DNA from 3 places in the Lentibacillus kimchii genome. Region 1 is predicted to be linked to each of the others. Evidence: predicted binding sites of a transcription regulator. Region 1 holds the regulator's gene; each other region holds the start of a gene.

Region 1 (3,290 bases):
AGCTGACTTAGTTGAACAGAATCAAAAAAAAGTACTTGATGCATTTAAAGCGAACCGTGTAAGTGACAGTCATTTTCAATCGACGATTGGTTATGGCTATGATGATTTGGGCCGTGAGACATTAGAAGCTGTTTATGCGGATGTGTTTGGAGGTGAAGATGCCCTTGTCAGACCGCAGATCGTCTCCGGCACACATGCTATTTCTACAGCTCTTTTTGGACTTTTGCGGCCAGGAGATGAACTGCTGTACATCACTGGGAAGCCCTATGATACCCTTGAGTCAGTTATTGGCATCAATAATCAGAACAGTGGTTCATTACATGATTTCTGCGTTACTTATAAACAGAGTGATTTGCTGGAAGACGGTTCTGTGAACTTTTCCGATATAAGGAGTCAAATGTCTGAAAACACAAAAGTTATCGGCATTCAACGATCAAAAGGCTATGATGACCGGCCTTCATTTACCATCGATGATATAAAAGAAATGGTTCAATTTGTGAAATCAATTAATCAGCACGCGATCGTTTTTGTTGATAATTGTTATGGTGAATTCGTTGAAGCATATGAGCCACTGCAGGCTGGAGCCGAAATCATCGCGGGATCTCTGATTAAAAATCCGGGCGGCGGACTGGCTCGGGCCGGTGGCTATATAGTTGGCAAAACGGAACTTATAGAACGGTGTGCCAACCGTTTGACAGCACCGGGTCTTGGCAAAGAGACAGGCGCTACTTTTAATATGCTGCAGGAGATGTTTCAAGGATTGTTTCTTGCCCCGCATGTGGTAGGTGAAGCATTAAAGGGTGCTGTTCTAACAGCAAGATTTCTGGAATTGACCGGCTTCCAGACAAGTCCGCGTTTCGACGCTCGCCGGACAGATCTGATTCAGACAGTAACATTGCACAGTGAGGAAAAAATGATCGCCTTTTGTCAGGCTATCCAGAAAAACTCACCGGTTGATGCTTTTGTCAAACCATATCCGAGCGGTATGCCTGGCTACGAAGACGATGTCATTATGGCAGCGGGCACATTTATTCAAGGTGCGAGCCTGGAATTAACGGCAGATGGACCAATCAGAGAACCATACACGGCGTTTGTCCAGGGCGGACTTACATATGCCCATGTGAAAATTGCGCTTGAGGCAGCGATGAATGAACTGCTTGAACAAAACTTGATGTCAATGAATAGTTGAGTGCAGCAGTAAGCTGGTTCAGCAATAGAGTCTTATTTAAGAGAAATAGAATCTTTGAGAGGTACTCTCGTGGTAAGGAAGCGGAAAGGTAGTCAGAGGAACTGACTGATTATATATAATGAAACGACACTTAATGGAAAGTTGTGTTCGTGCGATCCCAAACAGGGCTTTCATCATATTGCTGACGAAAGCCTTGTTTTTTAATCTATATGCCGGTATAACCCCATCACTTTGCCCAGGATGGTCACATTCTGATAAATGAGCGGCTCCATCGTTGCATTTTCCGGCTGCAGACGGATATGATCCTTTTCTTTAAAGAATCGTTTAACGGTTGCCTCATCTTCATCTGTCATCCCAACGACGATGTCACCGTTCTGAGCAGTATTTTGCTGTTTGACAATGACCATGTCCCCATCAAGTATCCCTGCTTCAATCATACTTTCTCCTTCAATGACCAGAACAAATAAGTTATCGTCAACCCCTGTTAATGAACCGGGCAGTGGTACAAATTCCTCGATATTTTCCACTGCAGTAATGGGGATACCGGCTGTTACTTTACCGATAACCGGTGCATACCGGGGATCTTCTCGTGGTATATGGCTTTCTTCGGACTGATCCAGAACCTCAATTGCCCGTGGTTTTGTAGGATCACGCCTAATGTAACCCTTGCTTTCTAATCGCGCTAAGTGGCCATGAACGGTTGAGCTGGAAGCAAGATCCACAGCTTCTGCAATTTCCCGTACTGATGGCGGGTAGCCTTTTTCAGTTACCTGCTCTTTAATATAGTCTATGATAGCTTGCTGTCGTTTAGACAGTTTTGTCATCTATTAAACACCTCGCACATAGTATTTATTGATATCAGTATATCATGGACATGCCCCCTGAGACAAACATTCGTTCGAATAAAAGCTTGACAGGATCGTGTGTTCGTCTATAATAAGTGTAGACAGTGCGAACAAAAGTTCTAATTTAGCGGAGGTTGTTACAATGTTTGACAAGCTGACGAAAACGGACTTATTCTACTTAACGGCATTTGCTTTGTCATTGATTTTTCTCTATGTTTCCATGGTAACAAGTTCATAGAGCAGGGAGACGGTAGATTGAAAGCTGTTATTTATTGCAGAGTGAGTACAGATAAAAAAACACAGGAAACGTCCTTACACCGGCAAAAAGAAGAACTTATTAAACTAGCTGATAACTATCAATTTATCATAGCAGATTGTATACAGGAACAGGCAAGCGGCTATGATATTAACCGTGATGGCATCTTTCGCATGCTTGACTATTTTTCAGATCATCAGGCTGACAGCTTGCTGATACAGGATGAAACACGGCTGGGGCGGGGTAATTCTAAAATTGCTTTGTTTCATCAGCTGCAAAAACTGGGTGTCTCTATATATACAGTTCAGCAAAATGGCGAACTTGAATTATCCGAGTCAGATTCTATGGTGCTGAAGATCCTGAGTATTGTTGAGGAATATCAGCGGCAGATTCATAATACGAAAATTAAGCGCGGGATGAAACGGGCAGTGGATGGTGGCTTTAATCCGGAGAAGAATTTAAGCAATCGTGATCTGGCTCCCGGGAAGACCCGCAAGTCGTTCCCGATTCAAGAAGTTGTTCGTCTGAGGCAAAATAATATGACGTTTCGTGACATTGCTGATACACTTAACGGGTTGGGCTATTCAGTTTCGAAGGCGACGGTGCACCGCAGGTATCAGGAATATCACAATACTTGAATAACAAATGCTGGACATGTAGTATAAAAAAGATAGGAATCTATGCAATTCCTGTCTTTTTTATAGGTCATTCAGGAGGTTTACAAATGATTGAAAAAGAAAAATTGAATCGAATAAATGAATTAGCACATAAAGCAAAAGAAGACGGACTGACGGACGGTGAAAAAAAAGAACAAAAAGAACTGCGTGAAGAATATCTGCAAAATGTACGGAAATCTTTTAAAAATGAACTCAAGTCTATGTCGGTAAGAGATCCTGCCGGAAATGATGTCACACCGCAAAAGGTTCGGGATCTGCAGAAGAAAAATAAAAAAGAATAGTCAGCATTATCAAGTATAACTTGTTCTATCTGCGTTTTCGTT
Region 2 (3,290 bases), 420 kb from region 1:
AGTGTCCTGATTAACGAAGGAAGTGCATCAGCTTCTGAAATTTTGGCTGTGGCTATGAAGGAAGCCGGCTATGATGTTGTTGGTACAACAAGTTTTGGCAAGGGAACGGTCCAGAGAGCTGTTCCTGTTGGAGACGATGGCAGCAGAGTTAAATTAACGTTAAACAAATGGCTCTCTCCTGAAGGAAAATGGATTCATGAAAAAGGCGTGGAACCGACTGTGAAAGAAGAGCAGCCTGATTATTACTTTACGAATCCTGTCCAGGTTGAAGACAAAATGCTTGCGTATGACCAGACAGGTGACAATATAGGAAACGTGCAGGAGATGCTGTCAGGTTTGGACTATGATCCAGGTCGCACGGATGGTTATTTCAGCCGTGAAACCGAAACAGCGGTTGAGAATTTCCAGGCTGATCATGACCTTGATGCAACTGGCAAAGTTGATGAACAGACAGCCGGCTCAGTTGAATCAGCTATTGTTGATCAGATTCGCGACGGCAAAGATGATAAGCAACTGGCCAAAGCATTGCATGTTTTGTATAAACAGAAATGATCCGCGGGTACACTGCGGATCCATTTTCACAACCGGCAGGAATCGGCTGGCCTAACAGCGAATATATGGACTGAGCTAATTAATAGAGGCAGACAGAAGGGTGATCATCGTGACAGAGAGCTGGTTTATAGAACTGTTAAAAGGAGTGGGACGCTTCTTTTTAAACCCCGTATTATACTGGGCTGTGATTCTCGTTATCCTGACCGGTTATAAACGAATCAAACAAGAACGGCTATCATTTGGTTTTAAGGTATTTGATCTATTTTCAGAGTGGCGAAGAACATGGCCAGTGTCTGTTATTTTCGGACTTATCATATCTGCCGTCACGATTGGCGCGGGGATGGTTTTTTCGCTTGAAACCATTTTGCTGCTGGCCATTGTCACTATTGTCCTTAGTCTGTCGTTACGTCTAACGATGCTGTCACCAGTTTATACGATTGGAATCACGTTTCTGCTTGTTTTAGTTATGCCGCTGGTACTGCAGAATCAGTCACTGATTAATCCAGAATTATTTGAGGCAGTTGATCTGGAAGGGCTTGCTTTATTATCAGGCATTCTTCTGGCAGCTGAAGCCTTTTTGCTGCGCCGGCAGACACGGCGTCATACATTTCCGGCTCTGGAGTTAAGCCGGCGCGGCAATTGGATGGGTGTGCATCATCTTAAAAAAATGGCACTGATTCCGTTTTTCGTTCTGATTCCAACTGGGTCTATACCCGAAATGGCTTCCTTCTGGCCGTATTTTTCAATAAACAATGAAACATACAGCCTCGTATTAATACCGTTTTTACTCGGATGTGATCACGTTGTCAGAAGCGAATTACCGGAGAAGGCCGCGGCCAATGCAGCGAAATGGACGTACATGCTGAGTTTGTTTGTGCTTCTTCTGGCCCTCGGTGGTATTTATGCTGGCTGGCTGTCACTGGTGGCGGTTGCAGCAGGGATAATTGGCCGGGAACTCATTCATTACAGGCATCGCGTGACAGATCAGGTAAAGACGCCATATTTTCAACGCCATGAACGCGGTATTCAGGTACTGGCGGTCATTCCTGGCACACCAGCCGATCGATTAGGTGTTACGGTCGGCGAGGTGATTACGAAGGTGAATGGCAAATCCATTGACACTATTGAGGCATTTTATTATGCACTGCAGGATAGTGGCGCATTCTTCAAGCTGACCGTGGTTGATGATAACGGTGAAGTGCGATTTGTGCAAAGTGCCCTGTATGAAGAAGACCATCATGAATTAGGGATTATCACGGTTGATAAACCCTATCACAACAATAAATCGGCCTGATAAAGACCAGCTAAGCAGCAAGGTTCAAAACATACCTTGCTGCTTATTTTTGTTTCCGGCATATAGCTGCTCAGCACTTTGAAGCCTTTGTGGATGATTTATACCCAATGTTTCGGGTAAAATGGAATTGGCTTAGGTTCAGTAATGAAACGAATATTTGTTCGCATGACCATTAAAATGTGAGTTTAATTATGTTAGAATAGATGCAATGAAGGAACGGAGGTCTTTCGGTTTGGAAAATCAATTTCAGTTAGAAGCGAATTATGAGCCGCGCGGAGACCAGCCTGAAGCGATTAACGAGATTGTTGAAAAAGTGAAGTCCGGCCAGAGGCATCAGACACTCCTTGGTGCTACTGGCACAGGCAAAACTTTTACAGTATCCAATGCCATAGCAGAGATTAATCGGCCAACATTGGTTATTGCTCATAACAAGACACTCGCGGGTCAGCTGTATAGCGAGTTTAAAGAATTTTTTCCGAATAACGCCGTTGAGTACTTTGTGAGCTATTATGATTACTATCAGCCGGAAGCATATGTCCCATCGACTGATACATTTATTGAAAAGGACGCCAGTATTAATGATGAGATTGATAAACTGCGGCATTCAGCAACATCAGCATTGATTGAACGACGTGATGTTCTGATTGTTTCAAGTGTCTCATGTATCTATGGTCTCGGGTCACCGGACGAATATAAAAGCCAGGTTTTGTCACTGAGAATGGGAATGGAAAAAGATCGTGACCAGCTTTTACGGGACTTTGTGGATATTCAGTATGCCCGTAACGATATTGATTTTCAGCGCGGAACATTCCGTGTGCGCGGGGATTCAGTTGAAGTGATCCCGGCCTCGCGTGATGAACACTGTATTCGGATTGAATTTTTTGGTGATGAAATTGATCGGATCCGGGAAGTGGACGCGTTAACCGGTGAAATCGTCGGCGATCGTGAACATGTCGCCATTTATCCGGCTTCCCACTTTGTGACCCGTGATGAAAAGCTGAAAGTAGCGATTGAAAATATTAAAAAAGAATTGAAAGAACAACTCGCGGCATTGCGTGAACAGGATAAACTGCTGGAAGCCCAGCGCCTGGAGCAGCGTACGAATTATGATATCGAAATGATGCAGGAAATGGGCTTTTGTTCTGGTATCGAAAACTATTCGGCTCATCTGACATTCCGTGAACCCGGCGCAACACCCTATACACTGCTGGATTTCTTTCCGGATGACTTTTTGTGTGTTGTTGATGAGTCACACGCCACCCTGCCGCAAATCAGAGGTATGTACAATGGCGACAGAGCACGTAAACAAGTATTGGTTGATCACGGTTTTCGTCTGCCGTCCGCACTCGACAACCGCCCCCTCAAGTTTGGGGAATTTGAAAAAGTCACCAATCAGCTGATTTATGTTTCGGCAACACCCGGTCCATACGAAAAAGAGCATGCG
Region 3 (3,290 bases), 730 kb from region 1:
GACATGATCAGATAGGCTATTTGGCCGTCCCGCAATTATGCTTTTATCACGGTTTACCGGGACTTAGGAGAAAACGCTTCGAAATGGCGTCACCCTGCCAGTAGACGGCGGATGGCGTGCGTACTAAGCAGGAGATATCTAAGTTACTTCAGGTGAATGCTTTTGCGAAAAATTCTGCGTGGGGGAGACTCACGCAGAATTTGCTTTATCAATTGCTGCTTTGTTTGAATGCCCGTTTTATTCTAAATAGGTATTAATCCAATTCAGCATATCATTGAATATTGTATGATTATAGGATGATTCATTTAGTATTTCATGTTCAAGTCCGTCGTATATTCTTAATGATTTATCCTTAGATGCAATTTCACGATAAAACTGAAAAGAATCTTCTGTTGAAACTAAACCATCATGACGGCCATGCATAATGAGGATAGGATCAACAAATGATTCTGGATTTTGTTTTAAAAATTCGATTCCTTCTGCTAAACGATAGATAAGACCCATCGCTATTTTTTTGCTTACCAGGTCATCATATTCATATTTTTCTGCTACCTCTTGATCAGAACAAACGCCATCAGCTAGAGCGTTCTCTACATAATAGTCATCTGACAATGAGGTATCGATTTCCCCGAAAGGACTATTATTCATTCTAGTTGCAGCCCCCGAGGTAATATAGCCATCAATTTTGTTAGGATATTTCGTTCCGTAAAGAGATACCGTATACCCGCCCATACTATGACCGAGTAAAAAAATTTTCCCGCTGTAGTTGGCCCGAGTATATGTCACAATTGCGTCAAGGTCCTCTGTAATTTCATCTACGCGACTATAATAGGTGGATTTGCCTCCCGAGCGTCCATGCCCCCGTTGATCATATCGAATGACATTTATATGATTCGTTTGAAAAAAATCCGCAACTTGATCATAGCGATCTAAATGTTCAGCAATACCATGCGATATAATCAAATTGGCTTTAGGGACAGCGACATCATTCACCTTCGTATATAATTTTGTGCCATCCTCAGATTCTAAATATTTTATGTAATTCAAACGGTCTCACACCTTTCATAGCTCGTCTTACCAAATTTAATCATTTCAATAATAGAAGAAACACCGCTAATTTATCGTACATCATGGCCAACAAATAAACCTCACCCTGGGTTGGCAGCTCGACGTGGGACGAAAGGGGTTCAGTCTATTGTTGACCGCTGATTTACTGCCGGTTTTAATGTACGAAGATTCTGTATAAAGTATACCATAAAAATGTGTTTTGTGAACCATTTAGTTTAATGCTGGTGTTGCAATTTCGATCGGGCATCATTCGTTGTCTCAGTTTATTTGCCATATAAGTAACCATTGGACAATCGCTATTTTTATGATATAATACGAACAAATGTTCTTGAAAGAAGTGATTGTATGGCTGACATTAATGATCGCGGCACTAAAAAATGGACGGCTATGATGATGCCGGAACATGAGGAAATGCTCAGACAGCTATGGCAGGAGCAGGAATATAAAGAAAAACCAATTCTTGATGAACAGAAGCAGATGGAAATCGATACAAAGCTGCAGCTGGCTATAAACGATGATCTGATGATTGAAGCCGAGTACTATGATCACGACTTGCATGATTTTCAAAAAATCCGGGGGAGACTGCTTATGATTGATACGTTTGCCGGTGTTTTAAGATTTGATCAAGCGGACAGCGTTGTATCACTTCCGGATGTGGTCGATGTCGTTGTGGAATAGCTTTTTCTGAATGGGGAGTGGCTGTTGCACTAGCTAATGATGGGCGAGTCATGACCGGAGACTCTATTTCATCTATTAAAAAAGGAGACCAGCCGCAGCTGATCCCCTATTCATTATTAGCCAAGCAGTTTGATGAATGATTGTGTCACGGCGAGCGTTGATTGCGGATTTTGTCCGGTAACCAGGTTGCCGTCTTTTTCAACATGTGATGTCCAGTTAGGAGCGGCGACGTAAATAGCTCCGAGATCACGGATTTTGCTTTCCAGTAAGAAAGGCACATAGTTATCAAGTGTTGTATCGCGCTCTTCCAGATTTGTGAAGGCGTTGACTTTCTTGCCGGCTATAAGCGGTTCGCCGTTCGAAAGTGTGACACCAACCAATCCGGCTGGACCATGACAGACAGCGCCTACTGGTTTATCAGCTTCATAGAAATCACGTAAAAATGTCTGCAGCGTTTGGTTTTCCGGAAGATCATACATGGCACCATGGCCGCCAGGGAGGAATATCGCATCAAAGTTCCGGGGATCCAGCTCATCCAGCTTGACGGTCTCCTCAAGATAGGGCTGTGCATCGAGAATGGCCTGTGGTGTCTGATCATCGATACTGCTTTGATCCACTGGCGATTTGCCGCCCTGTGGACTTGCAACCATAACCGTGTAGCCCTGCTCTTTAAATTCATTGTAGGCTTCTGCAAATTCGGATAGCCATATACCCGATTTGATCTCTTCTGTAATCTTTTCATGATTGGTTACGACCATTAGAATATTTTTAGGCATATTAGTGTGTCTCCTAACGCAAATTTATCCCGTACACTGTTCATCATAAATTGTTGGCGTGAAAAAATAAAGCAGGGTGCTTGAAAGTAGGTATTCGTCACAATATGATCCTTTAATGGGTAAATGTTACAATCGAACTATTCTTTAATTAACGTGCTGGGAGGGTCCCTTTTTGTCTGATGAACAGGACCATTCGTTTCGCGATATGACATTAAAAGATAAAATCGTTACTGTTATTGGCGCCACGCTGTTTATGAGCCTGGTTCTCGGTTTTGTGTTAGCGATGTTCTTCTTTGGTTTTGCGGGTGCATTTGAGCTGCTGGGCGTTCAGTACCAGTCGATTTGGTCCCTTCTGTTGTTTGTGGCCAGCTTTTTTATCCTGGGAACGGTGGTTGATCTGCCGTTTGAGGCGATGGCTGAACTGTCTGTTAAAAATATGACAGGCAGGGGATTCGCATTTTTTGTTCAATTGCTTTTTTCGTTTGCGTCGAACTGGTTAGTTATTGTGGCGGTGGATGCGTTTATAGACAGTATCACACTTTCGGGTGGAACCAAGCTGATTCTTTCATTACTGCTGGCGGTCCTGGACCCTGTATTTGATAATAAACAGAAGGGGCATGATCAAGCAGTTTAAGCGGCTTACGGCCATAAGTATCACCATTCGATTCACTTTTTACAGGTACGGCTATTGACACATGCAGCTTCTTCTATTATACTTTCGAATTATCAACCAATTTCATATGACTTATCCAGAGCGGCTGAGGGAAC

Evidence for each region. Region 1 encodes LexA, which represses DNA repair genes until DNA is damaged. Its sites were predicted from a motif close to CGAACATATGTTCG; they were not measured.
Region 2: the regulator LexA is predicted to act here: its motif matches at 1,997-2,010, upstream of uvrB (excinuclease ABC subunit UvrB).
Region 3: the regulator LexA is predicted to act here: its motif matches at 1,384-1,397, upstream of ACZ444_RS03805 (YolD-like family protein).

Annotation. Positions count from the first base shown of each region.
Region 1 covers NZ_AP043934.1:1,407,809-1,411,098, forward strand. The annotation lists gene ACZ444_RS07565 (methionine gamma-lyase family protein) at 1-1,189, shown strand, start outside; gene lexA (transcriptional repressor LexA) at 1,390-2,013, opposite strand; gene ACZ444_RS07575 (YneB family resolvase-like protein) at 2,290-2,928, shown strand; gene ACZ444_RS07580 (DUF896 domain-containing protein) at 3,015-3,248, shown strand.
Region 2 covers NZ_AP043934.1:986,887-990,176, forward strand. The annotation lists gene ACZ444_RS05365 (S41 family peptidase) at 1-552, shown strand, start outside; gene ACZ444_RS05370 (PDZ domain-containing protein) at 662-1,846, shown strand; gene uvrB (excinuclease ABC subunit UvrB) at 2,055-3,290, shown strand, end outside.
Region 3 covers NZ_AP043934.1:674,692-677,981, forward strand. The annotation lists gene ACZ444_RS03795 (SDR family oxidoreductase) at 1-15, shown strand, start outside; gene ACZ444_RS03800 (alpha/beta hydrolase) at 238-1,047, opposite strand; gene ACZ444_RS03805 (YolD-like family protein) at 1,414-1,746, shown strand; gene ACZ444_RS03810 (type 1 glutamine amidotransferase domain-containing protein) at 1,863-2,522, opposite strand; gene ACZ444_RS03815 (YrvL family regulatory protein) at 2,695-3,156, shown strand; SAM riboswitch class I at 3,265-3,290, shown strand, end outside.